Regions from separate parts of the Bacillus sp. z26 genome, predicted to be linked through region 1. Evidence: riboswitches for the same ligand, from Rfam matches in the RefSeq annotation. Region 1 holds a riboswitch; the other holds the start of a gene.
The links. A riboswitch is a leader RNA that binds a small molecule or an ion and turns the genes downstream of it on or off. The one in region 1 is predicted to bind cobalamin.
Positions count from the first base shown of each region.

Region 2: it holds a riboswitch for cobalamin, as region 1 does, so the genes downstream of both, AC4G3K_RS10455 (ABC transporter substrate-binding protein) here and AC4G3K_RS05030 (FecCD family ABC transporter permease) in region 1, are expected to answer to the same signal.

Region 1 covers NZ_JBZFQM010000001.1:1,072,941-1,084,008, reverse strand. Annotated here, with positions in the region: gene metK (methionine adenosyltransferase) at 1-760, shown strand, start outside; gene asnB (asparagine synthase (glutamine-hydrolyzing)) at 1,172-3,067, shown strand; gene AC4G3K_RS05055 (C39 family peptidase) at 3,064-3,918, opposite strand; gene AC4G3K_RS05050 (gamma carbonic anhydrase) at 4,022-4,552, opposite strand; gene AC4G3K_RS05045 (alpha/beta hydrolase) at 4,663-5,466, shown strand; gene AC4G3K_RS05040 (tetraprenyl-beta-curcumene synthase family protein) at 5,489-6,571, shown strand; gene AC4G3K_RS05035 (LLM class flavin-dependent oxidoreductase) at 6,603-7,613, shown strand; cobalamin riboswitch at 7,651-7,792, shown strand; gene AC4G3K_RS05030 (FecCD family ABC transporter permease) at 7,972-9,024, shown strand; gene AC4G3K_RS05025 (ABC transporter ATP-binding protein) at 9,018-9,809, shown strand; gene mnmM (tRNA 5-(aminomethyl)-2-thiouridylate-methyltransferase MnmM) at 9,849-10,415, opposite strand; gene mnmL (tRNA modification radical SAM protein MnmL/YtqA) at 10,405-11,068, opposite strand, start outside.
Region 2 covers NZ_JBZFQM010000003.1:14,609-33,307, reverse strand. Annotated here, with positions in the region: gene AC4G3K_RS10530 (spore germination protein) at 5-1,465, opposite strand; gene AC4G3K_RS10525 (hypothetical protein) at 1,701-3,164, opposite strand; gene AC4G3K_RS10520 (hypothetical protein) at 3,430-3,888, opposite strand; gene AC4G3K_RS10515 (peptidoglycan D,D-transpeptidase FtsI family protein) at 4,022-6,100, opposite strand; gene AC4G3K_RS10510 (NAD-dependent succinate-semialdehyde dehydrogenase) at 6,290-7,726, shown strand; gene AC4G3K_RS10505 (MBL fold metallo-hydrolase) at 7,749-8,672, shown strand; gene AC4G3K_RS10500 (sulfurtransferase TusA family protein) at 8,720-8,947, opposite strand; gene AC4G3K_RS10495 (YeeE/YedE thiosulfate transporter family protein) at 8,969-10,033, opposite strand; gene AC4G3K_RS10490 (ABC transporter permease) at 10,417-11,373, shown strand; gene AC4G3K_RS10485 (iron chelate uptake ABC transporter family permease subunit) at 11,360-12,316, shown strand; gene AC4G3K_RS10480 (iron ABC transporter ATP-binding protein) at 12,313-13,077, shown strand; gene AC4G3K_RS10475 (siderophore ABC transporter substrate-binding protein) at 13,453-14,490, shown strand; gene AC4G3K_RS10470 (antibiotic biosynthesis monooxygenase family protein) at 14,558-14,890, shown strand; gene AC4G3K_RS10465 (polysaccharide deacetylase family protein) at 15,055-15,744, opposite strand; gene AC4G3K_RS10460 (DUF6509 family protein) at 15,898-16,200, shown strand; cobalamin riboswitch at 16,236-16,429, shown strand; gene AC4G3K_RS10455 (ABC transporter substrate-binding protein) at 16,548-17,510, shown strand; gene AC4G3K_RS10450 (TetR/AcrR family transcriptional regulator) at 17,672-18,277, shown strand; gene AC4G3K_RS10445 (acyl-CoA dehydrogenase family protein) at 18,310-18,699, shown strand, end outside.

The DNA.
Region 1 (11,068 bases):
AATGCCTCTTCCAATCTCTCTTGCTCACCAATTATCCAGAAGGCTGGCTGAAGTTCGTAAACAGGATATTTTGCCATATTTGCGCCCGGATGGAAAAACACAAGTTACGGTAGAATATGATGAAAACAAAAAACCAGTTAGAATAGATACAATCGTTATCTCCACTCAACATGACGCGGAAACAACACTTGAACAAATTAAGAAAGATCTAAAAGAACAAGTGATCAAGCCGGTTGTTCCTGCTCATCTTATAGATGAAGAGACGAAATACTTTATTAACCCAACAGGCCGTTTTGTTATTGGCGGACCACAAGGGGATGCTGGCCTGACGGGACGTAAAATTATTGTTGACACATATGGTGGATATGCACGCCATGGTGGAGGAGCATTCTCTGGTAAAGATGCTACGAAGGTAGACAGATCTGCAGCTTATGCAGCCAGATATGTAGCTAAAAATATTGTCGCCGCGGGTCTTGCTGATAAAGCCGAAGTCCAATTGGCTTATGCAATCGGTGTGGCAAAGCCGGTATCTATTTCAATAGATACTTTCGGTACTGGTAAAGTTGATGAGGAAAGATTAATTGAATTAGTACGTGCTAACTTTGATCTGAGACCTGCTGGCATCATTAAAATGCTTGATTTAAGACGTCCAATTTATAAGCAAACAGCAGCTTATGGCCATTTTGGTCGCAATGATTTGGATCTTCCATGGGAGAGAACAGATAAAGTGGCGGTTTTACGTACTGGGGCTGGTTTATAAGAAGTAGAATGAAAGAGGTAATATAATACCTCTTTCAGACTGTAGACAAAATCCTTATTTTAGGGGACCTTGTCTGCAGTTTTTTTGTTTTTGCTATTCTCTCCTTTCCGATTTATGCTCTTTTCCGCGGGCATACTGCAGATAATAGGACAAATGAATTCATAATATGGCACCTATAGAGCCATTCTGAATTCATTTTGTCTACAATCCGTAAGAGGCATAAAAATGCCTCTTTTTTTTTTTGTCGAACAGTGGTAGAATTTGGGTGTGTTATATTTTGGAAATTTAGTGGTTATATTTTCTATAAGTATTTTTACCGATAGAACTGTTTATAACATACTGTCTTTTGATAGGATTTTATTGTCTGAAAAGTATGAACTATCTTTAAGTGAAATGAGTAGGTGAAAAGTAATGTGTGGATTTGTTGGATGTATGCATGATCGACTGCTGAAAAATCAGGATGTCGAACTATTAAAGAGTATGAATGATTTAATTACACATAGAGGACCGGATGATGAGGGCTTTTATATAGATGAACATATTCAGCTTGGATTTAGAAGGTTGAGTATTATTGATATTGAAAGTGGTCATCAGCCTTTAACGTATGAAAATGAACGCTATTGGATTATTTTTAATGGGGAAGTTTACAACTACCTGGAATTAAAAGAAGTTCTGGTAAAAGAAGGTATGAAATTTTCTACAAACTCAGATACTGAAGTAATCTTGGCAGCTTTTGTTCAATATGGAGAGAAGGCAGTCGAATTGCTTCGTGGAATGTTTGGATTTGTAATATGGGATAAACAGGAAAAATCTGTTTTTGGTGCTCGTGATCCATTTGGTATTAAACCATTTTTTTATTTTGAAGATGGGGAAAAAACATATTTTGCGTCAGAGAAAAAGAGTATATTGCATGCACTGGAAAACTCTGAATTAGATCCCGTGTCTTTACAACACTATCTTACCTATCAGTTTACTCCAGAACCGGCTACTATGACGAAGAATATAAAAAAATTGATGCCTGGACATTGCTTTACCAAGAGCATTGGCAAGCCAATGAAAATTCGTCAATATTGGAAAGCTGATTTTAAACCGGTTCACCGCAGTGAACAGGACTGGATAAAAGAGATTCAGGATGTTTTGTATGACAGTGTTAAAATGCATATGCGCAGTGATGTTCCAGTAGGTTCGTTTCTCTCTGGAGGAATTGATTCTACGATTATCGCTTCTATTGCAAAAGAATATCATCCTGGAATAAAAACATTCTCTGTTGGATTTGAACAAAATGGATTCAGTGAAATTGATGTGGCGAAAGAAACAGCTGATAAACTAGGGGTAGAAAATATCAGCTATATCATTACGCCAGAAGAATATATGAAAGAATTGCCAAACATTATGTGGCATATGGATGATCCATTGGCAGATCCCGCATGTGTTCCTTTATATTTTGTGGCAAGGGAAGCGCGTAAGCATGTAACAGTGGTTCTTTCAGGTGAAGGGGCAGATGAATTATTTGGGGGCTATAATATTTATCGTGAGCCTCAATCCCTGGCTATGTTTAATAAAATACCTGTGTTTATGAAAAAAGCACTTAAACAAATTGCAACCATGATGCCTGAAGGAGTAAAAGGCAAGAGCTTCATCGAGCGCGGCTGTACTCCACTGGAAGAGCGTTATTTGGGAAATGCCAAGATGTTTATGGAGGAAGAAAAGAAGAGACTTTATAAGCTTTATAAAGAAGGTCGGGACTATACGAGCATTACACATCCGTTTTATGCAGAAACATCCGATTATGATGATGTGAGCAGAATGCAGTATATTGATATTCATACGTGGCTGCGCGGAGACATATTATTGAAAGCAGATAAAATGACGATGGCTCATTCCCTGGAGCTTCGTGTCCCATTTCTTGATAAAAAAATATTTGAGGTAGCGTCAGGTATACCTACGGATTTAAAAACGGCGCATGGAACAACAAAATATATTCTTAGAAAAGCGGCAGAAGGAATTATTCCGGATCATGTGTTGAATCGTAAAAAACTAGGTTTCCCAGTACCTATTCGTCATTGGTTAAAAAATGAAATGTATGATTGGGCAATAAAAATCATTAATGAAAGCCAAACTGATCATTTGCTTGATAAGCAAGTGGTTATGAACCTAATGGACGATCATGTAACAGGCAGGGCTGATAATAGCCGGAAGTTATGGACCGTTTTAGTATTCATGATATGGTACTCGGTTTATGTCGAAGAAAAATATCCTTTTCAGGCTGAAGCTGAAAAGGATATGCTGAGAGAGCAGTTCATTTAATTTTTATAGGTTATGGCTTGTTTACCCATTTGCACCCACGCTTCTTCAAAATCAGCGGCGGGTGCTTTTTTATTTTTGATTCCGGTCAATGGGTCATTAAAATAGATAAAATCCTGATCAAATCCTGTCACTACAACCGAATGCTCTTTATATGTAATAGATATTTTTCCATTTGGTGTTGTCCAAGTATGGAAGTACGATGGGTCTAATTTTCGATAAGCCGTATTAATGATGACCCACACAGGTCGTTTAGTTGAGAGATATTTTTTGATTTGATTGAAATCACTATTGGTAAAATCAATTATATTGCCGGGCATATAACGTTCTGCCAGTTCTTTAATGGGGGTATGATACACTCCAAGCCCGGGTTTATTAGTGGAATACATATCTCCAATAAATCCATCATTGGGATCACCGTAATAAATTTGTCCGTTTATATTTTTCATTTTGGCAGGATTCTTTTTTATTTGCTTGGCAAGAGTTAGTTTTTCCGCATCCATACCGGCGTATTGAAGAAGCATGGCCAAGCTGGTTACTTCACAGCCTCTTGGAAGCTCAGGCAACTGTTTGACTATAGGTACATCAAGCAGCACCTTGGTTTTTATGGATGGATTAGATGCCGGCAAATGATCTTTGGTTTTAGAAACTGTGTAATTTACCGGTTTTATCACCATTTTATAAAGCTGATTTGCAAATGAGAAACTAGAGTTATAGCTTTTCCAGCCTGTATACAATAAAATAATCATTATGAGAAAACTGATCGAGATTGTTAAAGGGCGAACTCTGCGTAGGAGATAAACAACTGTTGAAACGAGAATAAACAACAAGAACATTAAAATGAAGAGATTCATTATTTTACTCCTGATATTAGATTAATAAAGATTCACCATTTATAGCTAAACAAATGAGGGAAAGGGTATACAGTAAAGAGTATACCCTTTTCAAAAACGATAATTAGTTATTCTGTTTTAAAGGTTGTATACTTGAATAGTAGCGGGCTTTTTGTGCATATTCTTTGTTGATTCTTTCCATGTCTTTACGATCTTTATCCGTTAATTCACGAATTACTTTAGCAGGGCGGCCAAAAGCGAGTGTGTTGGGAGGGATTTTTTTATCCTGAGATACTAAACTGCCAGCACCGATAAAGGCACCTTCTCCAATTTCTGCTCCGTCAAGGATAATGGAGCCCATCCCAATTAAAGCATTTTTCTTTACATGACAACTATGTAGAATCACTTGATGTCCGATTGTAACAAAATCTTCAAGTATTAATGGGTTGTTTGGACTCTGATGGAGAACTGAATTATCTTGAATATTCACATTTCTACCTATTATAACAGGCGCGACATCACCTCTGATAACCGTGTTAAACCAGACACTTGAATTTTCGCCAATTGTGACATCGCCGCTGACAATTACATGATCAGCTAAATAAGCAGATTGATCGATAGAAGGAATTTTATCTATATATTGATATAATTTCATTACATAACCTCCGCTTTCTACTGTAAAATAGATAGTTAATCAAAGTGTACATATAAAGCGAGGATGTGTAAATAAAATATAGCTAAACATCATACAGGAGGAGTTCATCTATGAAAAAGTGGGAAGCTGAGGGGAAAGCCTATGGTGTAATCGTTATTGTTCACGGTGCCATGGAGCATTCAGGGAGATATAAATGGTTAGTTGAGAGCTGGCTGGCGGAAGGATATCACGTAATTATTGGGGATCTACCGGGGCAAGGCATGACTTCACGTACAAACCGCGGTCATATTAATTCATTTGATGAGTATATTGAAGAGGTCGATTCATGGGTGAATGAAGCTTATACATTTGGTTTGCCGGTATTTATGCTGGGCCATAGTATGGGAGGACTAATTATTATTAATATGCTGCAACATAAGGAGTACAATTTAGCAGGTATAATTCTGTCTTCGCCTTGCTTTGGAACATTAATTCACCCTCCAAAATTTCTCGAAACTATGTCTCGTGTGTTAAATCTTGTTTATCCTACATATAAAAAACCATCAGGTCTAACGGTTCAGATGGCAACGAGAAATCCTGAGGTCATTGAGTTTGATTTAAATGATTCACTTTACGTTACAAGTGTATCTGTCAGGTGGTATCGTGAATTGGTAAAAGCTATGAAGGAAGCCTTTGATTTTTACGAGGATTTCCCGGATATACCTGTTCTGGTCATGCAGGCAGGTGAAGACAAAATAGTGGACAAGGCTATGGTAAGAGAATGGTTTAACTATTTTCCGGCATCCGAAAAGCATTATAAAGAATGGCCGAAGTTATACCATGAAATATTTAATGAGCCAGAGAGAGAAGATGTATTTCTATATGCAAAGAGTTTTATTGAAGCACGTTTGCGAAATATAGGGTATATCGTTTAAGGTTTAAGGAGATGGAACATACATGAAGTTACCCCAAAGTGATATTGGCCTGGTCAAGGAAGTATACCAAGGTATATTTCCTGTTGTTCATCGTGAACTTATGGGTTGGCAGTCAAAAGCTGAAAAAATCCCCAATGAAGAGCTGCGTACTCAGGCCCTCGCCAGTATCGCTCATAAAACGTTTCATTGCGAGGGAGGATCTATATTAGCTCTCGCGGCAGGTTCAGGAAAAGAGGATGTCATCCGTTTTATTGTAGCATACCAAACCATCAGTGATTATCTTGATAATTTATGCGACCGCAGTACATCTCTTGACCCTGAAGATTTTGCTTTATTACATCAATCCATGAAGGATGCCCTAAATCCGGAGAGCTTGACAAGGAATTATTATGAACTTAGAGAAGATCAGGATGATGGAGGGTATTTAACAGATCTGGTACATACCTGTCAGTCTATTTTAACGAAATTGGAGCATTACAGGTATATAGAGCCATATTTAAAAAAACTTTGCACCTATTATTGTGATTTGCAAATACATAAGCATGTTAAGTGGGATGAACGGGTACATAGATTAGAAACCTGGTTTAATGAAAATAAACGGGACCTTCCAGAAGATTTATCATGGTATGAATTTAGTGCCTGTGCAGGATCAACGTTAGGAATCTTTTGTTTAGTTTCTTATGCATATCGTAAAGAGTTTACGGAACAACTGGCAGAGAATATATATGAGTCATATTTTCCATATGTTCAAGGATTGCATATTATGCTGGATTATTTCATTGATCAGGAGGAAGATCGTCTTGGTAATGATCTAAATTTCTGCTTTTATTATGAAACCGAAGAGCAAATGATTGAAAGGCTCTGTTATTTTGTTGAACAAGCCAGTGAGAATGTCACGAAAATACCGGACAGTAAGTTTCATAGGATGATTAATCAAGGGTTAATGGGTATTTATTTAGCCGATTCCAAGGTTAAAAGTCAGAAGGCGGTTAATCAGTACACGAAAAAACTATTGAAACTGGCCGGCAGATCAGCGTATTTCTTTTATTGGAACAGTAAGCTGTATCATGCATTTAAGAGGATGAAAAAAAAGAGTCGAGTATAGCATTAAAACGTTAGGGGATGGTACGGATGGGATAAAGTTAAGTATTCTAGACCAATCACCACGCTCTGTCGGAGAACCTTCGGAGCAGACGCTTGCTAATACAGTCAACCTGGCAAGATTGGCTGAGGAGTTGGGGTATTCAAGATTTTGGGTGAGTGAACACCATGATAGCCAAGGATTGGCTGGATCTTCACCTGAAGTTCTTGCCGCATGGATTGCTGCTCAAACAAATAAGGTAAGAGTCGGAACAGGCGGAGTGATGCTCACTCATTACAGTGCTTATAAAGTGGCTGAAAATTTCAGGGTATTGTCCGGCTTAGCTCCAGGAAGAATAGATTTGGGTATTGGCAGAGCTCCTGGTGGGATGCCGAGAGCAACACAAGCATTACAGGAAGGCAGAGTACGTGATCTTCATCGGTTTCCTGAACAGGTGGATGAATTAACTTGGTATTTATATGATCACCTGCCTGAATCACATCCTCTTTATGGATTATCTGCCACTCCTGTTATTCAAGATCCTCCGGAATTGTGGATGCTAGGGTCAAGTTCATCAAGTGCTGCTCTTGCCGCATATAAAGGCTTGCCTTATAATTTTGCCCTGTTTATTAACAGTGAATATGCTGAAGAAAATATGAAGCATTATTATGATACTTTTCGTCCATCTGATTTAAGACAGAGGCCATTGGGCATGGTTACCGTATTTACAGTATGTGCCGATACAGATGAAGAAGCAGAATACTTGGCTGGATCTTTGGATTTATCCTTACTATTTCTTTCACAGGGAATTATACGGGAAGGAACACCGCATCCGAAAGAAATCCATGAAATGGCTTTGTCTCAATTTGAAATGGCACGTATCGATTACAATAGAAGAAAAATGATCATTGGATCTCCGAAGACGGTTTTGCGAAAAATCGAAGAGCTTAGAAAACGGTTTAACGCGAATGAGATTATGCTCGTGACGATTACCCATTCATATGAGGCAAAAGTAAAATCTTTTGAATTAATTGCCAAAGAAGCTGGCTTATACAGGGACAATTGAAATTGCCAATAGTCAATCCTTCTATTATTATGAGAATAAAATTATATACTTTAAAAGTGCCTCGAGTCACGAGGATAAAAGGGAAAACGGTTCAAGACCGTTGCAGCCCCCGCTACTGTAATTACTAAATCAGGTTGATTAGTAAAAGCCAGGAAACCTGCTTTTAAAGTTTCAGTACTTATTTTTCGGTGGGAAAAGTAGGCTTATTGCATTCACAATGATAAAAAAGTGAATCCTTAGCTCAATACCTCCAGAGCTAAGGATTTTTTGTTTTAAAGTTATTTATCCGATTTTGAAAAAGTGTAAGAATAATCCGAGGTTCGCTGCCATTGGAGTAAAGAGGAATTGAAGTTTACAAATGAAAAATAAAAAAATAACAACCGGTATTTATGCAGTAAGTGTCCTTTTTATGCTGTTCGCTGCATTGCTCGGCCTGTTTATAGGCAGTGTGGACATGTCGATTAAGGATATTCTTGGAATCCTCTTAAAAAACATGACAGGTCAGGATTCCTTCTATACAGGACCCAAAAATATCGAAATGATTATTTGGAATATCCGCTTACCGCGGGTGTTGATTGCTTTATTTGTTGGGGCGGCACTCGCACTGGCCGGAGCTGCTTTCCAGGGGCTTCTGCAAAACCCGCTCGCTGATCCATATACTATTGGTGTTTCATCCGGCGCATCGGTTGGTGCAGTGGTTGTCCTATTTTTTAACATTGAAATAGCACTTTTTGGTTCTTTTACCTTACCGCTTGTTGCAATCTTATTCAGTTTTATAGCCTTGCTGATCGTGTTTGGTATCACAAAGGCGGCGAGTGTGACCTACGCAAATGAAACCATTATTCTTGCGGGAATTATTATGAATTCATTTATTGGAGCGGTAGTCTCTCTTATCATTGCCCTCTCATCAGGAGATCGGATGAGAGAAGTATTAAACTGGCTTATGGGCAGTGTTGCCATGAAAAACTGGGGACACTTCAGTATACTGATTCCTTTCTTTGTTATAGGGGCATCTATTATTATGTATCATTATCGAGAACTAAATGGGTTGGCACTTGGTGATCAATCTGCTCAATACAGTGGGATTAATGTAAAACGAAAAAAAATCATGATTATTATAGGTGCTGGCCTATTAACAGGAGCGGCAGTTGCCGTTTCAGGAGCAATCGGCTTTGTGGGATTGGTCATTCCTCATCTGGTTCGCCTTATATCCGGCGCTGATCACAGGCATCTACTGCCTTTATCCATGATTATCGGTGGTGGGTATCTGGTATTGGCTGACATGATTGCACGTATCATAATCAATCCCCAGGAGTTGCCAATAGGTGTGATTACAGCCTTAATTGGTGCACCTGTATTTACCATTTTACTGATTAAAGAACGGATAAAAAGAAGGAATATGACATGTTAAATGTAGAAAACCTCAGTGCAGGCTATCATAAAAATAAACGAGTTCTTCAGGATTTTTCTTTAAAGGTAGAAAGAGGAGAATTTTTTGCACTTCTTGGACCAAATGGAAGCGGAAAGACGACACTGATTAAGAGTATATTGGGGAAAATGGAATATAAAGAGGGAACCACAACAATTCAAGGTAGAAAAACATCATCCTATAAAGCTGGAGAATTAGCTAAAATAGCCGCAGTGCTAAGCCAGGAACATGTAGTGAGTTTGGATTTTACGGTGGAAGAAATTGTTTTACTGGGCCGATATCCATATCAGGGGAAAGGGTTCTTTAATCATTATCAATCTGAGGATTACTCTATTGTAGATAAGTGCCTTGCCCAGACAGACGCGCTGAAATTCAAACATGACTACTTTTCGTCATTGAGTGGCGGAGAGAAACAACGTGTTCTTTTAGCAAAAGCGTTAGCCCAGCAGCCCAAGCTCCTGTTTCTTGATGAACCTACGAATCATCTGGATGTAAAGCATACTATTGAATTATTGAATTTACTTAAGAGACTTCAGGTTGAGGAAGGACTGACGATTGTTGCCATCCTGCACGATTTAAATATGGCGGCTTTGTATGCAGATAGATGTGTATTGCTTAAAAATGGAAGGAAAGTGGCGGACGGAGGAATAGAATTACTCTTTGATGAAGCGTTGCTTTCATCTGTATATGAGGTAGAATTGGTGAGTCGCCCTCATCCAATCGCCGGAAAACCGCAAATCTTTTTTACTCCTGAGATCTATAAATGATTCTACAAAAAAGTGTGAGCTCTCGCAGCTCACACTTTTTTATCGTTTTTCGATGGCGATAATAAATGGCGGGTTGTTTTTTTGATTCATAAATCGGTATTCCAGCACATGAGCAGTATCCTGTGGAAGCTCTGTAACAAATTTAATTAATTCGTCACGCTCAATATCTCCACCCGGATGACCATGATAAATAACAAGGACAATAATGCCCTCCGGCTCCATGATTTCGAGCAATTGAGTGACAGCCTGGATAGTCGTAGGTGCCGTGGTGATAATATCTTTATCACCGCCTGGTAAGTAGCCCAGATTAAAGATAGCACCCGTCACAGGTTTATTCGGTTGGATAAATTCCTGTAAGCGTTCATGACCAGCATGAATCAATGTTACCTGGTCCCGAAGCTCGTTTGTAATCAGCCTCTCGTTTGTTTTAAGCAAGGCAGACTGCTGAATGTCAAAGCTGTATACATGACCGTCGGGACCTGTTAATTTTGCTAAAAAAACGGTATCATGCCCATTGCCCATTGTACAATCGATGGCAATATCACCGGGTTTAACTGCTTTTTCCAGCAAAAGTCTTGCAAAGGGGAGAATACGATCAAGCTTCATATGTCACAACAGCCTTATTAGGTATATAGAACTTTCCTTGATAGCTATTACGGCGTTTCAATTCAGCATCAATGGCATTCAACACTTCCCATTTATTAACGCTCCACATCGGTCCAACCATTAAATCAATCGGTCCATCACCTGTAATACGATGGATAATCATCTCAGGAGGAAGAATTTCCAACTGATCACAGACAAGTTTGACATAATCATCGAATGATAAAAATTCAAGCATTCCTTTTTCATATTGTTTTACCATCGGAGTACCTTTTAACAGATGCAATAAGTGGATTTTAATCCCCTGAACATCGAGTTTAGCTACTTCTTTAGCTGTCTCCATCATCATTTCAGGAGTCTCAAGCGGTAAGCCATTTATAATATGGCTGCAAATGCGTATACCGTGTTTGCGGAGCTTGTTTACACCTTCTACATATGTTTGATAATCATGTGCACGGTTAATGATATTAGCCGTTTTTTCATGAACAGTTTGCAGGCCAAGCTCAACCCATAGGTATGTTCGTTCATTTAATTCTGCGAGATATTCTACGACATCATCAGGAAGACAATCCGGTCGAGTGGCAATGGATAAACCCACCACACCTTCCTCATTCATAACGGTTTCGAATTTCTCCCGTAATACTGGGGCGGGAGCA
Region 2 (18,699 bases), on a different contig from region 1:
CCATTTAACTCTCCTTCTTAAATGGTATTTTGAATAACATTTTCGACAAACCTTTAAAATTAAAAGGCGCGACTGGTGCTAAATATGGTTTTCCCATAGATTCCAATCCACATAAATGAAAGATAATTAAAGTCAATCCAATTGATATTCCGACTAAGCCAAAAATATAAGTTAGAATGATAAGCGGGAAGTTTAGAATACGAATGATCTGTGCTACTTCCTGATTTGGAATTGTAAATGATGAAATGGCTGTGATTGCAATCACGATTAACATCGTATTGGATACCAGATTAGCTTGAACAATTGCCGTACCAATGACCAATGCACCTACAACACCAATCGTTGGCGATACGGAACTAGGTAAACGGATGGCGGATTCCTTAAGAAGCTCCAGTATGACCACCATAATAAGGGCTTCAATTAAAGGAGAGTAGGGAATGTTCTCCAAAGAGCCTTTAACATTTGCTACAAGATTTAATGGAATAATCTCGAAATCAAATGATACTAGAGCGATATAAAAGGATGGCAAGGTAATGGCCAGAAATAAGGCAAATAGGCGTAAAAGTCGTTCAAATGAACTTATATAAAACCGGCTTTCAATATCATCCGCTGCATGAAAAAAAGAAAAGAATGTAATTGGCATCAGGAAGACAGTAGAGCTTCCTTCAGTCATTAAGGCAATAGCACCCAATGATAAGTGATATGCGACCCGATTGGGTTTTTCTGTATTCAAAATCTGCGGAAACGGAGAATAAGCATAGTCTTCTATATAATTTTGAATGACTTCTGTATTGATGGCTTCGTCCATGTGAATAGAATCTAATTTTTTTTGTACTTTTTCTACAATCTCCGGATCTGCTTTACCTTTTATATAACATAAGGCGGCTGTGGCCTTTGGATTTTTACCTAATGTTTTCGTTTCAACCACGAAATTCTCCGTTCTCACCCTTTTTCTTAACAGATTTAAGTTGTCTTCAATTTTCTCGACAAATCCTTCATGTGAGCCTCGTATACTCTGTTCGGAGGCAGGTTCCTCAATAGAGCGAGTCTTGAAATTTGCCGCTTCAACTAAATAACAGGTTGTTTCACCTTCTTTAAATAATGCGATATTGCCGTCCAGTATATTGTCGATAATATCGTCAAAAGATGTATAAACAGACACATGTGCCACGGGTAAATTAGCTGGGCTGAGTGAGGAGTTAATCACTAAAGGTTTTACTATAAATTGATCGATCACATTTTTTTTAATGATAGTTTTGATGTATGCCATTCCATATTTTTGATCACCGTTTGAGAAATATCGTGTATCGAAATCATAGGTATTGGAAAAGGCCATTTTTAGTTTTTCGATGTTGTCTTCCAGATAACTGGTAGTCTGTAAATTCCGTATGTCTGGAGAAGAATCCTGATTGGAATGCATGTGTTCGTTATTTTGATTTTCCGTTTTCTTTTTAAAGAAATTCATATCCATCATCACCCAAACATTATTTGATGAACGTTAGTATTAGTAAACAAAGGAATATTATTCAAAGATTGTAACCCTTCAATATTTGATTAGTAGCAGGGGAGTGTAGAGAAGAAGTTTTACATGTGGACTGTTAATTATAGTGATACTAAGAACCTTTCACTTACAGTTTTTAGTGTAAAAATAAAAAACCTCCGTTTACGAAAGTAAAACGGAGGGAAATCTATTATAAGACTTATTTAGTATTAGGGTATTCAATTTCCTTGCGCCACCTTTTACGGTCTCGTTTATCCATCCACCACATATAAACTAGTCTAATGCTTAAGAAAATCGAGATGACTAAACCGGACACTGTTACAAATAAAGCCAGGAATTCTAATGCGTTATATTGTGGAAATAATTTGGACCAGTCAATATTTCCTTTGAGTTGTTCAGAAACTAAATTCATTCCAAATATTCCAGTTATCACGGTATAGAGGGTCAAAACTTCTAAAAGCATATTACCTTGTTTGGAACTGAAATTTTCTTGATACTGATTTAAGCTTTGCAACGTTGTTCGCGTATCCTCAAACAACTCATCTACTTTAAACATTTTTCTTAGTTGGATAAATATGTCACGCCCTTTGGAATTACTAGCCAGTTCAAAGAAATAATAATTAGAAGAAAAGGCATTAATGGCATGAATTAATTTTTCTACACGTTTTGTATCTTGCTCAATCCGAACATGTGAGTATTCATTTGCAACCTTCAGCAAGGTGATTTTATGAAATAAGGTAAGCATCAAACCGTAATAATATTCGCCATAAAATGTAGTGGCAATGTCATTGAATGATTCACCTGTCTGATTCGTTATACAGGCAATCCCTTGTTCATCAGATATGTAATAGGTATATGGTGCCCAGCGGGTATAACCAACTGAATCGATATAGTGGTCAATGAATTTTTGATTATAGCAACTTATGTATGGTTGTTTATCTTTAGTATATCCATCGAGATTTCCTAAGCGGTATACATCGTAATCTTCAACCTTTTCATCTGATGCCAATCCAATCAAAGACTGGACGTATAAATGATTATTTTCAAAAAAAGGAAAGGACTCAAAGTACGCATCCTCTTCAGTGCTATCATCCATATATCTTTTAATATCAGGCATGAGATAATCTAGTAGAAAATGTTGAACATGATCGAACTCCTGATTTTCGTAGATTATTTTGGATGTGGGGTGATTTTGTTCCATAATTCTAAATTCTGAAGCAAACTGAATGACTTCAGAAAGATTCAATGACTGATTCTGATCATCCAAATGGATACGTACGGTTAAAAAACCTATTTGATATGGACACACGGTTACGTCAAGGGATTCAACCAAAAAATTTGTGTTGGAATGCATTGTTTGCAATGTTCCAGAGACTTGATACATTTTGGAATATCGTTGAAATCCTTTTCCGTCCTCCTTTTTAGGGAACAATATCCGATTCGTAAAGGGGAGAAAAAAGTTTTCTAAATTCTCGTGATCTATTTCAAACCTTCCATAGAAATCATCTTCTTTGTCAAGGTTATCCAGCCTAAACCATTTAAATTGATTCTCCTTCAACTTATCAACCAATTCTTCCTCTTTACCACGTATAAGAGAAAATGGAAATACAAACTGAAAGTCAGCACTGGATACCTGTTTGTCAGTTATCGAGATATCCTCCATGAGTAAAATTCCTTTCTTCTACTTAATATATGTATAAAATTTTTTACCCTTGATAACAGAAGTTTAACCTGGTTAAATTTTCCGCTTAAAAAAGAGGCTGGCACAAAAGGTTTTCATTCAAGGAAAAAACCGAACTATTTTCTAAAACTCTCACATCTAGAGTTTCGGAATAGTTCGGTTTTTAGTATTCTTCATCTGTTGAATAACTTTTAATGATTTGGATATAGAAGTGGATATTTTAGTTCTGTCCCAGCCTCTTTAGATATCAATATTGAAAATATGGGTTCGCTATTTGAGAAGGGTCAGTTTCAAATTCGTCGTAGGAATATGGATCACGGATTTGGGATGGATATCCTCCATCAAAACCAAATTGTCCCTGGATTCCTTGCCCCCATTGTTGCCCTTGCCCCCAATGCTGGCCTTGCCATCCCTGATGTGGGGATCCATAACCTCCACCATAGCCATGATGTGAACCAATATGATGGCCTGGATGGTAAGGCATGTGATGGCCGTATCCTCCGCCTGAATAGTGAGGATACCCCATACCGCCGCCATAATATCCATGATGATGATGGTGATGATGTCCCATACCACCACCATAATGACCTTGATGACCATAGCCGCCACCATGATGACCGTGTTGTCCATGGCCACCACCATAATAGCCTTGTTGCCTCATTTCATGTGGGAAATTTTCATTTTGCTGATCATATCCATTTGACATTGCTTTCACTCCTTCTGAACCAAATTCCATATAGTATATGTGTCACTATATAGAAAGAGCTTATTCGTCTGAAAGTTGGGCACTGGCTTAACTGCAATATGGTTGTAGCGTTTATTTTTATATGACCCCTACTTTAATAATCTTCCTTTTTCTTATCCATTCCGAAATAAGCCCTGTATACTTTTTTGCCAATCTCCAAATTCATCGAATGACCACTAGATTGATACGCCCAGGGGACGACAACGGCCAAAGCAATTTCGGGGTTGTCAAATGGTGCATATGAAGCAAACGTAATATTCCACGTCTCAGGCTGCTCGGTTCCCGGTGTCCATTTTGGTCCATCATAGAAAGCCTCAGCTGTTCCTGTTTTACCTGCTGGCTGATATGGCTCTCCCATAAACACTTTACCGGTTCCTCTGGAAGTTTGCGTCACAAGTCTTAACCCTTCTTGGACACGGTCAATCCACTCATCCTTCATACTTAATTTATTTTGGAACTTAGGTTCAATTTCTTTGAAAACGGGTCCGAGCTTGCCTTTCTCCAGTACCGGTTCATGCAGTTCTTTAACAACACGAGGCTGTACACGATAACCGCCATTTGCAATTGTGGAAATATATTGGGCCAGCTGTAGTGGGGTATAGGTGTCGTATTGCCCAATCGCTAAGTCCATCAATTTCCCGGCACCTAATTCGGTCCCTTTATAGCCGATTTGTTCTCCCGGTAAATCGATCCCTGTTCGTTTACCCAAGCCAAACTGACTGAAATTATTCCGCATAATATCAAAGGCTTCAGGTTTTACAGATAATGGTCCTTTAGGAACATAATTGCCTTCACCAATTTCAATAGCTGTTTTAAACATATATACATTGGATGAACGCTGTAAGGCAGTTAAGTCAGAAACGTATCCCATATTGGTGTATGATTTCTTTACCGGAGTACCTTTTATACTCATTGGTGCATCATAAAGAGTGGTTCCAGGTTCAATGGCTCCTTCCTGATAACCAGTTAACACGGTCGCTCCTTTGACTGATGACCCCATTGCATATGCTGTTGTATAGGTCCCTTGTGCAAAGTCCTTCATTTCATATTGATTTTTCTCATCATTCCAGATATATTGTTTGCCTGCCAAAGCTAATACTTCCCCTGTATTAGGATCCATGGCAACCACAAAGGCTCTGTCAAGATAAGGCGCATTATAAGCTGCTTTTTTAGCTCTTAACTCTTCTTCAATAATGCTTTCTACTTTTTTTTGGAAATCTATATCAATTGTCAGAACCAGATCTTTACCGCGTTGGCCCTTGGTGAGTTCTTCAGTAGATATAATATTCCCGCTTTTGTCTAGTTTGTTTTTTGATTTAGCTTTTTGACCATGTAAAATATCTTCGTATTGCAGTTCCAGATTTGAAACACCGACACGTTCATTAAGGTTGTAGCCACGGGATGAATAGTATTCGACTTTTTCCTTTGGAAGACCTTCATCAGAGGATGAGGTCCTGCCGAGGATAGATTTTAGTGCACTGTCAAATGGATAATTACGATTCCAATCGACTGAGGTGTCGACTCCGGGCATTTCATCCAGATTTTCAGTGACTCGGGCCATTTCTCGATCTGTAACATCCTTATTCTTAACGATTTGGGGAGTTAAGTAGGTTCCACTGTTAAACTTACGGAAGATAGCGAGAGTTGTTAACTCTGCTTTTGTGAATGATGATAATTCTTTTTCAGTAATGCGATCCAGCTGAATTTTATATAGTTCTTTATCTTTCTTATCAGAGAGCTCTTTTTTTGTTACTTTTTTCTGTGCTGCTTTCGGATTCATAATGATCCAGAAATCTTTAAGATCCCGTTCTTTTATATCTTCCATATCTTCTTTACTTACACTGATTAAATTTGATAATTTCTCAGCAGTCTCTACCATTTCTTTTGTTTTAGCTGTTTTGCTGCGCGTATAGGTAATGGCATTGACAGGTTGATTATCGACGATTAATTTATGATTCTTATCATAAATAAGGCCTCGTGGGACCGGTTTATTAACGGTGATGTCTTCGGTTCTTTCCACTTCTTTTTTGAAGGATTCACCATGGGCAATCTGTAGAATGCCTAACCGTAATATTAAAGTCGTAAATAATAGAAAAATAACAAATAGTAGTATATTTGTTCGAGTATTAACAGATGGCTTTTTCTTCTTTTTTTTTCGATGGGGATTTTTCAATCTTTCAACCTCCAAATATTTTAAAAACTGTCTTATTATCATTTTAATGGATTAATATGGATAATACTATTGTTTTCGCTTAATTCCTGATTCTCTATGTTAGGCAGAACCGAGTGTATGTTTTATAGTTGAGACAGAATGGGAAACTAGTAATTAGCATCTATTTACATATGGAAGGGAGACATAACGATGAAGAGTATTTCGTTTCCGCAAAGAATGTATATTAATGGGAGTTGGATAGATCGTGATAATACAATAAGTGTTTATAATCCTGCAACCGGTGAAATAATGGGGAAGATTCCGGATGGAACAGAATCAGATGCAAAGGAAGCAGTTGAGGCAGCATATAATAGTGGTTCAGACTGGTCAGGATTAACAGCAGAGGAACGGAGCGCTAAACTGCAGCAATGGTCGAGATTAATAGATATACATATGGAAGAATTAGCGGAGATCATGACACTTGAGCAAGGCAAACCATTTGAAGAAGCAAAAGGGGAAATACGTTATGCTAACAGTTTTATTACCTGGTTTGCTGAAGAGGCGAAGCGTATATATGGAGAGACCATTCCGGCTTCTTCACCAAATAAACGTATTTTTGTTCAAAAACAACCAGTCGGCGTTATAGCGGCCATTACCCCTTGGAATTTCCCGGCTGCCATGATTACGAGAAAAGTAGGCCCTGCTCTGGCAGCAGGATGTACGGTCGTCATTAAACCATCTGAAGAAACACCATTTACAGCTTTAAAATTAGTTGAGCTGGCAGAGAAGGCTGGTATCCCAGCCGGAGTCATTAATATTGTCACAGGTGATGCAAAACGAATCGTATCTGTTTGGCAGAAGGATTCCAGAGTACGTAAGATTACATTTACTGGTTCGACCGAGGTAGGGAAAATTTTAATGAAAGATGCTGCAGATACGGTGAAAAAGATTTCCCTCGAGCTTGGAGGTCTTGCACCTTTTATCGTGACAGAGAATGCCGATATTGAAAAGGCTGTTAATGGAGCTATTGATTCGAAATTCCGTAATGCCGGTCAGACATGTGTGTGTGCAAACCGTATATTTGTCCAACGATCGGTTATGGAGGATTTTACGAAACTTTATACGAAAAAAGTGGAGCAATTAAAGGTAGGCAATGGAATGGAGAAAGGAAATGATATTGGGCCGCTTATTAATGAGCAAGCCATTAATAAGGTGGTACGGCACATCAATAATGCTAAAGAAAAGGGGGCAACGATTCTGACAGGCGGAAAAATCCTTGGAGATATGCCTGGACATTTTATAACTCCTGCGGTAATTTCGGGAGCTACTGACGATATGCTTTGCATGAAAGAAGAAACATTTGGCCCGCTTGCACCTATCTCCGCGTTTGATCGAATTGAAGAAGCGGTGGAACGGGCAAATCATACACCATTTGGATTGGCGGCTTATGTATTTTCGGAAAATATCCGCGAGGCCGTTTGGATTGCCGAAAATCTTGAATACGGAATTGTTGGAGTTAATGATGGTTTACCTTCAACAGCGCAGGCGCCTTTTGGAGGATTTAAAGAAAGCGGGCTGGGCAGAGAAGGAAGCCACTATGGATTGGATGAATATTTAGAGATAAAATATATATCACTAGGCTTATAAAAAGGTGAGGAATTGAGTCCATATGGTAAAAAAATTTGAAAATCTTGATGCGGTAAAGAATGAACATACTTTTCGTGATATGTATCGTTGGAATAAAGAGCGGCGCAGAAAACAAAAGGATTTAGAAACTCAAATTAGCCGTGTTGATGACCCGCAGATTGAGGAATTAAATAGAAATCAATCTCGTACTTCCATAACTTGGATTGGTCATTCAACATTTTTAATTCAGATGGACGGAATAAATATACTTACTGACCCGGTTTGGGCAAAGCGGATGGGATTTCAATCCCGAATGACAGAACCGGGAATAAAAATAGATGATTTGCCTTCGATTGATGCTGTTTTAATTTCCCATGGACATTATGATCATCTCGATTTCCCTTCCATCCGTAAACTGAAAGGGAATCCTGTTTATTATGTACCCATAGGTTTGGGGAGAACATTTATAAAAAAAGGATATAGTAATGTTCATGAAGCCAGCTGGTGGGAAATATTTAATAGTAAAGAATTAGCTTTTCATTTCGTTCCTGCTCAGCATTGGACGAGAAGAGGTATCCGCGATATGAATACTTCCCATTGGGGAGGATGGGTGATTGAAAATAGTCGTACAGCTGAGACAGTCTATTTTGTAGGGGACACCGGCTACTTTAAAGGGTTCAGGGATATTGCGGAAACGTTTCATCCCAATTATGTGCTCATGCCGATTGGAGCGTATGAGCCTGAGTGGTTCATGGCAAGCTCTCATATTAATCCGGAAGATGCGGTTAAAGCATTTCTAGAATTGAATGGGGATTATTTTATCCCGATGCATTACGGTGCTTATCGACTGGCTGATGATACAGGACCGGAAGCGTTAGACCGATTATTGGGTGAATGGAGCAGAAAGAAACTGCCAAAAGAACAATTGAAGACATTGCTCATAGGAGAAACATTGTGGGTTAACTAAAAATAGGCAGTCGCTAATAAATTTAAAGCGACTGCCTATTGATTATATTATTGTCCTTTTTTTAAAACGATTTGCCATTCAGCACTGCCAGTTTGTTCAAAATTCGTAATTTCATGACCTTCTTTTGCAGCCCAGCGCGGAATACTTTCTGTTCCTTGCGTACAATCAAAATTGATGATTAATTCTTCGCCAGTGGTCATGTCTGCCATTGCCAATTTCGCTTCTTCTAGTGGGAAGGGGCAAACCATTCCATTTGTTTCGAGTACTTTTGTCATTACGTAAACCCTCCTGTTAAATTAGGCTACCGCTGTATTGCCGGCTCCTGCTTTTTGGTTTTTTTGTTTTCGGATAATAGTAAAGTAAGTCGCTGTCCATGTTCCTAATAAGAAGAAAACAACGGCAACCCATCCTTGCCAAGTAAATAGAGCTGTGTTTACTAACCCATTTCCGATTGTGCAACCTCCAGCAAGCGATGCACCAAAGCCCATGATCAGTCCTCCGCTTGCATTATATGCAAGTGTTCTTTTATCGGGTAGGCGCCATTTAAATTCATTACTGCCGCGTGCGGCAATATAGGATCCAATCCCAATACCAAGAACTAGGAAAACTCCCCAGTTTAACAGTGATGTATCACCATTAACAAAGAAAGTTAATAACTGTGCAGTTGGGGTTGTAATTCCAAGACCAGCCATTCTCCCCGTTGCTTCGCTTAACGGCCATGCGAGTATAGCGATTAAACCCACTAGCAGTGCTGTTACGAATGGATGCCAGCGTTTCTCAAATAAAATATGAGCAAACCCTGTTTTCTGTTGTTTCATTTTAAAAGAAGGTAATTTAGGCTGCTTTAAGTTACGGTATACCAAAACACCTATGAGTAAGGCGAAAGTGATAACTAGTACCCATGGAGATAGGTTAAATGTCTCATGGATATAAGTATCGCTTGTTCTGTAGGAAAGTACATTTCCGCCCACTGTACTTAGTAAGCCAAACTTAGTCATTGCTGCACCAAGTGCATAACCGCCTAATGCGATCCAGCTCCCTATTAAACCCTCGCCAGCACGATACCATGTACCAGTGGCACATCCTCCGGCAAGAACCATACCAATTCCAAAGATGAATCCGCCGAAGATAGTCCCTAACCAGGGAAAAGCATCTGCTTGAATGGTAATGACTCCGTTAGCTGCGAGAGTATATACGCCAATAGCCTGAATGGCAATGACAATCATGGTCGCAAGAAACATGCGCCCGTCCCTAGCGAGGAGTAGGTCACGGTATGCTCCGACTACACAAAACCGACCTCTTTGTAAAACGAACCCTAATAAAAGTCCGACGATAAGACCATAACTAATGATTTGAATCATGTTGAACCTCCCGATAATTGGATAGGATTATATTATAATAAAACATATAAGATTACTATGATTTAATGCCTGTTAATGCAAAAATGATTCTAAAGTAGTGGTTTAAATAAAATGTTATTTAAACAGTTAGATATATTTTATGAGGATGTGAATAAAAAACTTTCAGTGGCTAATTCATCACAGCCCATAGGCAGCCTAATTTAAGGTTTTGATTTTAGTAAAATACCACATTATTATTTTCCTAATTTTTAAACTAATAACTGATAATGACTATCGGTAGTTGTTGATTTTACTATTTTCATTGTCTATAATGAAAGACGACTCAATAGTGATTATCATTATCATTTAATGTTGTTGAGAAACCAATTTGACGGGGATTGCAAATGAGACTATGGATATTAGTATTAGCAACTGTTATCCTTTCCTTTATCTCGCTATTTATAGGGGCTATTGATATTAAACCGAGCGATCTGCTTGAATGGAATTCAGATAAGACGCAAATTTTCTTGATGAGTCGGTTGCCAAGGTTAATGGCTATTATTTTAGCTGGTGCAGGAATGGGAATTGCGGGCTTAATTATGCAAAGTTTAAGCCGAAATAAGTTCGTATCACCGACAACGGCAGGTACACTAGATGCGGCCAAATTAGGTGTCATTGTTTCAATGATATTCTTTACAGGCATGTCCTATATGGGCCAAATTTTATTTAGTTTTGCATTCGCCTTAATTGGAACATTTGTCTTTATGCAGCTGCTTGAACGTATAAAATTCAAAGATGTTATATTTGTACCTCTTATCGGGATTATGTACGGTAATATTATTGGTGCTATGTCGACGTTTTTAGGATATGAGGCAGATGTTTTGCAAAATGTAGAGTCATTCTTCTTAGGAAGTTTTACATTAGTCGTTTCTGGACGCTATGAATTACTGTATGTAGCAGTACCAGCGATATTTATTGCTTATATTTACGCTAACAAATTTACTGTAGCAGGTATGGGCGAGGATTTTGCCAAAAACTTAGGTTTAAGTTATCGTACAGTGTTAAATATCGGTCTTGTTATCGTAGCGCTCATTTCTACAACAGTTGTTTTAACAGTAGGAATGATACCGTTTTTAGGATTAATTGTACCGAATCTCGTTTCCTTGTATCTAGGAGATAATTTACGTAAAACAATTCCTCATACGATTTTCATGGGAGCGGCATTCTTATTGGCATGTGATATCCTAAGCCGATTAATTGTGCATCCATATGAGATACCGGTAAATACAACAGTCGCTGTAATTGGCAGTGCGATCTTCTTAATCATGTTGTTTAGGGGGAAAGCATATGCGAAAAAATAGTGTAAAGCTAATTATTTTGGCTGTTATTGCAATAGTTTGTATGGCGTTATTTGCCTTTTATAATATTCAAGGCGGTTTTAGTTACGCCTTTCCTAAGCGTGTGGAACGCTTAGCTGCAATGGTTATAACCGGTACAGCAATTGCGTATGCAACTGTGATTTTTCAGACGATTACACATAACCGTCTATTAACGCCTTCTGTTATGGGAATTGACTCCATGTATGAAGTCGTACAAACGGTGATTTACTTTACGGCAGGTTCGGCTTCTATCTTTGTTGTAAGCCGGTACTTAAATTTTGGTGTAGCAATCATTGCAATGGTAGTTTTCGCACTGATTTTGTATCGTTTTTTATTCCGGGCAGATAAATATCCGATTTTCCTTCTATTATTGGCAGGTATGATTATTGGAACATTACTTGGAAGTTTGGTCACCTTTATGCAAGTTATCATCGATCCTGTAGAATATGAAAGTCTGCAAGCTCGTTTGTTTGCAAGCTTTATGAATGTGAAGACTGAATTATTGCTTATTTCAATTGTCATTTTAGGTGCAGCCTTTATTTACGGCTATCGATTATTACGTGATTTAGACGTAGTATCTTTAGGGCGTGATAATGCGATTAATCTAGGTGTAGCCTATGATAAAATTGTGCTGAAAGTTCTGATTTTATCGTCTGTTTTAATCGCTACTTCAACTGCGCTAGTTGGTCCAGTGACATTTTTAGGGTTAATTGTAGCAAATTTAGCTTATCAATATTTGGCTACATATAAACATTCCATATTAATTATTGGGGCGAGCTTAATCAGTATCATTGCGCTGGTAGGCGGACAATTCATGGTGCAGCATGTTTTCCAATTGAATACAACCATAAGTGTCGTAATTAACTTTGTCGGTGGGATTTACTTTATATACTTATTACTGAAGGAAAGTAGGAAAGCAGGATGATTGAAATTAAAGGGCTTTCTAAAAGCTTTGGGAAGAAATCTGTCATTGAAAATGTAACATTGCAAATCCAGCCAAAAGCCATCACATCTTTTATTGGTCCAAACGGTGCCGGTAAATCGACGTTATTATCCATGGTGAGCCGTCTCTTAGATGCTGATACAGGTGAAGTATTTTTAGATCAAACGGACGTTAAGAAAATGAAATCGGATACTTTTGCGAAGCGTGTGGCTATATTAAGACAGGCCAATCACTTGAATATTCGTTTAACTGTACGCGAACTTGTTTCCTTTGGACGCTACCCCTATTCAAAAGGACGGCTGAGTGCAGAGGATGAAAGAATTGTAGACCAAGCCCTGGAGTATTTGAATTTAACAGAAATGCAAGATAAGTTGTTGGATGAGTTATCAGGCGGTCAAAAACAACGTGCTTTTATTTCTATGGTGATTGCTCAAGATACGGAATATATTTTATTAGATGAGCCATTAAATAATCTGGATATGAAACACTCTGTACAAATTATGAAAATCCTGCGTAAGCTAGTAGATGAGTTAGGGAAAACCGTTGTCATTGTATTGCATGATATAAATTTTGCTTCCGTATACTCTGATCGTATCGTGGCGTTAAAGGATGGACGACTTGTAAAGGATGGCCCAGCGCATGAGATTATTAACTCAGAATCCTTGCGTGATGTGTATGATATGCATATTCCTGTACAGGAGCAAGATGGTTGCCGTATTTGCGTTTACTTTAATTCTCATTAAGATCTGCAAAAAGCTGTGCTTATCTATTTCTGGAGCAATCAGCAAGCAGACGCTATATTTTAAAAAATCTAACATAAAATTATGCAAAGGACTTCAAAATAGTAACGTATTTTGAAGTCCTTTGTTATATGGAAATATATTTCTTTAAGAAAAAGGGAATAGAGACTTTACTAAGGTATCGCACAAAAAGAGAGGTAAACCTGCAAGTTGGGAGATCCTCAAACAGGATACTATTTGGCAAAGCAAGTAATAAAAAGGTTTATCAGAAAATTTAAAAGTGTTGACATAATTTGTGATTTTCCTTTAAAATGATAATATCAAATGAAAATGATAATCGTTTTCAATTAAACAGGATACCTAGGAGGAAAACAAAGGATGAAGAAGTGGAAAGTATTAACTGCAATGGCTGCTTTAACATTAGTGTTAACAGCTTGTAACTCAGGTGATGAGTCAACAACTGGAGGATCTTCTGAGAAAACAAAAACAGAAGAAAAAGGAACTACTGAAAGTTCTAAATATCCAATGACAGTATCTTCCTTAACAGATTCTCGTGAAGATGAAGAAAAAGGTACGACAACTACATTTGAAGATGTAAAATTAGATAAAATGCCTGAACGAATTGTTACACTTGATTATGGTTTCTTAGATACACTAGATGCAATGGGTGTTGAAGGAATCGTAGGAGTAGCAGCTGGCGGCGGTAAAGGGAATATGCCTGAACATTTAAAAGAAAAATATGTTACTGACGGTGTTGCTGATGTTGGTACATTAAAGCAAATCGATTTTGAAGCAGTAGCAGCTGCCGAGCCGGATGTTATTTTCATCTCTGGCCGTCAAACACCATTCTATGAAGAATTAAAAGAAATTACACCGAATGTAATCTTCATCGGTTCTGATAACGAGAATTACATAGAAGCTGTAAATGAAACAGTCGATTTAGCAGCTAAAATTTTCGATAAAGAAGAAAAAGGTAAAGAGTTAAAAGCGTCATTACAAGAGAAAGTTGATGCAGTAAAAGAAAAAGCAGCTGGTTATGACAATGCACTGGTAGCTATGTATAATGACAAGAAAATCTCTGGTTTCGATAATGGTGAAGATTCCCGTTTCGCATATGTTTACAATGACTTTGGCTTCAAACCGGCGACAACTGATATTGAAGCATCATCTCACGGTTCTGACTTCTCATATGAGTCAATCCTATCTGTAAACCCAGAAGTATTATTAATCATTGACCGTACTGCTTCTGATGTTGAAACAATTAAAAAAGATGTTGAAAATGATATTATCAAACAAACTCGTGCTTATAAAGACGGCAAGATCGTCTACTTAGACGGTGTGAACTGGTACTTCTCAAGTAACGGTGTAACAACTGAGGTAGAAAAACTAGATGAAATCTTAAACGAATTAAAATAATCTTTATCAATTAAGGAGCATGTCTTAAAAAGGACATGCTCCTTTCATAAAAAGGAGCGAGTAAAGTATGTTTGTTCAGATTCGTAAGTGGACAGTAACAGAGGGGAACTCAGATAAGATACTGGCACGCTTCAAAAAGAAGCCAGATCAGGGACCGTCCTTGATAGAACAACGCGAAGGCTTTCTAGGCAGGGAGCTTTTAATGAAAAAAACAACACGCGGAGAAGAAGAAATAATTATGATCATTCGGTGGGAATCTGAGAATGCGTGGAAAGCATGGGAGAAGAGCCCTGAGCATATTGCGGGACATAAAGCGAAAATCAAAGAGCATGGTGGGAAACCACCCCAACCTGAATACGTGATTAATAGTGAGCATGGAAATTATTTCGTAGTTGAATAAGAATAATGACAACAAAACGCCCCTTGAAAGAAAGGGCGTTTTTTATAAAGTGAATTTCCCTTAATTTTTGAAACAAGAAACTCTTCCAGAATACATGCTTATTTATACCTGTCAGTCAATATACTAGAAGTTTTATATGTAATGATCCTTAGAATTGCTGGAAATTAAAAGACTAAAGTTGGGGTTGACTCATCCATTATTTTGAATTCATAGCCTTTATGCTTCAGTCTGCGAATAATTTCGGGCAGTCCATCTACGATTGTAGTATTGCCGTTAAAATCGTGTAAGAGAATATATAGAGAATCTTTTTCATCCACCCCTTGCATAATTAATGTAAGTAATTTTTTTTCTGGAATGGGAGGGTTCAGTCCATCATTTGCATCACAATTCCAATCATAGTATTTATATCCTCTCTTTACTACCTCAGTTTTTAATTGATTCATTAAATTAGTACCGGCATATTGTTTAGCGACATAATTATTGGAACCACCAGGAAACCGTAAAATTTTTGGGCTTTCGCCTACTTCTTTTTTTAAGAATTCTTCAAGTTGATTAATATCTTTGAAAAATGAATCTGCAGATCGGTAAATTTTAGAATAATCGTGTGAGTAGGAATGTAGCCCAAGGGCATGGCCATCTTTAACAATCTCCTTATACAAATACATATGTCCCGGACTTGCTGTTCCTGTTACAAAAAAGGTTGCTTTGACATCCTGATTTTTAAGGATATCCAATATATCCTGTGTACAATTAGATGGTCCATCATCGAAACTGAGGTAGGCTGTTTTAGCAAATGATTCTACTGGTATGAAAAGTTGGAAAATGAGCAAAGTGATAACAGATAAAATACGCATAATAAACTCCTCTGTTAGAAAATGATTTTATTATAGTTTTCGATTACCGACTAAAATATATTCTTAAAAGAAGTTGAATAATAAGGTAAAATGTTTAATATCGAAAAGGAACATGTATAATAATACATAGGCATTTCAGAAAGGTTGATAAACATGATAGAGATACAAAGTTATACAGTGGAAAAACTAGAAGACCCATTTGGTATTCTTTCCGGGGAAAGATACGAATATTTACTGGAAATTGCTGTTCCCGAGGATGATGAGCTTTATACTGAAAAAGGTCTACAGTTACGTGTTATATATGTAATTGATGAAAATAAGGATCAAATTTCAAAGTATGAATTCATAGAGAGTGAAACACAAAGCGTTCTCGATTTTGAGCTTGAGGATGATGAGTTATCTATGGTGTTACAATTCTGTAAAGAACATACTGACGTAGAATATGAAGAAGATTGAAGAAGTCATAAATTACAGATAGTATAAGAATTATGAATATAGAATAATGCAAGAGTGCCTTATTCATAAGGATAATAGGGAAACCGGTGTAATTCCGGTGCAGCCCCCGCTACTGTATGCGCGGATGAAATGGTTTGTAAACCACTGGCTCGTTTTTTGAGCATAGGAAGGTAAATCAGAGTAAATTGATGCGTTAAGCCAGGAGACCTGCTCTTTCATTGCATGTACTATTTTTCGGAGGGAAGAGTAGGGCAGCCCGAGCCTCTTGCATTAGTATGGGTATCTGCCTTAGCTTTTTTTCGAGCTAAGGTTTTTTTATTATTTAAAAGTATGGGGGAATAACAGTGTTGAAAAAGCAAAACTATTCATTTTTATTTGTTTTAACGTTACTATTGTCCATTTTTTTATTTGGATGTTCATCGGCTAATGATGACTCAACTCAGAAAAAAGAGGTTTCTGAATCCGCATCCGCGGCTTTTCCAATTGAGCTGAAGGATGGGTCGGGCGAAATAATTAAGATTGAGGAACAACCTGAAAGCATCGTATCTTTATTGCCAAGCAATACTGAAACTGCCTATGCACTTGGCCTGGGTGAGAAAATTGTGGCTGTATCTGATTACTGTAATTTTCCGACAGAGGCTGCTGACAAACCTAAAGTTGGCGGTTTAGAAATCAATGTAGAAAAAGTTTTGGAATTAAATCCTGATTTAGTTTTGCTTTCAGCAAGCCATTTTAATAATGCCAAGGATACAATCAAGCAATTTAAAGCAGTTGGTATTAATGTAATTATTGTTCCAGATGCGAATTCATTTGAAGAAGCATATGGGACAATTGAGTTAATTGCGAAGGCTACAGGGACATCCGAAAAGGGTGAAAAAATTATTGATGATATGAAGAAAGCAGTAGCAGACATTAAAGAGAAGGCCAGCAATATAAAAGATAAAAAGAAAGTGTGGATTGAAGTATCCTCCTCTCCAGATTTATATACGGCAGGCAGCGGAACCTTTATGGGAGATATGCTTGAAATCATTCAGGCAGAAAATATTGCCGCCGATCAAAAAGGATGGGTTACGATGAGTGAAGAACAAGTTATTGAGCGCGAGCCTGATGTAATTATTACTACATATGGTTATTATATTAAAAATCCTGAAGAACAGATATATGGAAGAAAGGCCTGGTCTGAAGTACCTGCTGTTAAAGATAAGCAGATTTATGATGTAAATAACGATACTGTGTCACGCCCAGGACCACGTTTAACGGAAGGTTTACAACTGTTATCTGAAAAAATCTATCCTAATATTTTTAAATAAATAGTACTATTTAAGAGCTGAACCGGACTAATACGGGGAGGCTTTTTTTGTCGAATTAAATATTTTAAATATTCTAATAATAATATTGATATTTTCCTTTTGCGAACGTAAGATGATACTAATACGTATTCGTACTCACACATGGGATTGGAAGGATAAGCATGTTATTTGTAAATGATCTGCCGACTGCAGCAAGGGATAAAATGCTATATGCAGCCCTGCAATTATTCACTACTAGAGGCTATAAAAACACATCAGTTCTGGATATCGTGGAATATGCGCGTGTCTCAAAAACGACGTTTTACCAACAATTCGGCAATAAAGAGACTTTGATTGTTGCTTTATGTGAAAGCTTGATTGGAGACATTGCGGAAGAGATTAAACTTGCTGCTTTTAATGAACCTAGAACTGGTTATAAAGCGTACGCAGGTATATTGCGCTACTTGGAACTTTGTTTTACCAATAAGGCTGTTGCCAATTTTATTTTGCTTGAATCGGTTGGGATATCTCAGGAGGTAGAAGTGGTCAGACGAGAAGCACTTAAGAGTTTTGGAGATCTCATCTTTATTTTTGCTTATCAGGAGTTTCCGGAGAATATGAATGAAGAGGAAATTCGAATTATATCCCAGGCAATGGTTGGCGCAATTAATGAAGTGGTTATTCAAAAATTCAGGGAGCCAAATCATCAAAAGACAGATGTAGAATATCTGGCAAGATTATTAAACCGGCTGGTAATGAACTCATTTAGCAATCTTTCAATCTATTAAACCAGTTGTATAGATATGAAGGAGGGAGAAAGTTGGTATCATTTTTACCAAGTGAGGAAGAACAGGCATTTGTTAATGTGGCAAAGGATTTAGCATTACATAAAATTCGTCCACATGCCAGACAAATAGAAAAAAATCAAGGTGTTAGTGAGGAGATTATAAGGCAATTGCATGATCTTGGATTATTAAATCTGGAATTGCCCGAATCATTTGGAGGATTGGAACTGCCGCTCGTTTCCCAGGTTCAAATTGCCGAGGCGCTTACTTATGGTGACCTTAATACAATTCAGGGTCTACCAGGTGCAGGAGAGGGGGCTTCGTTTATTAGGTTAAGAGAAGAACATCATCTATTTTCTTTTTATCAAGCTCAATGTGCATCTGGAAATTATCCAACAGTGGCCCTAGTGTATCCAAATCAGCAA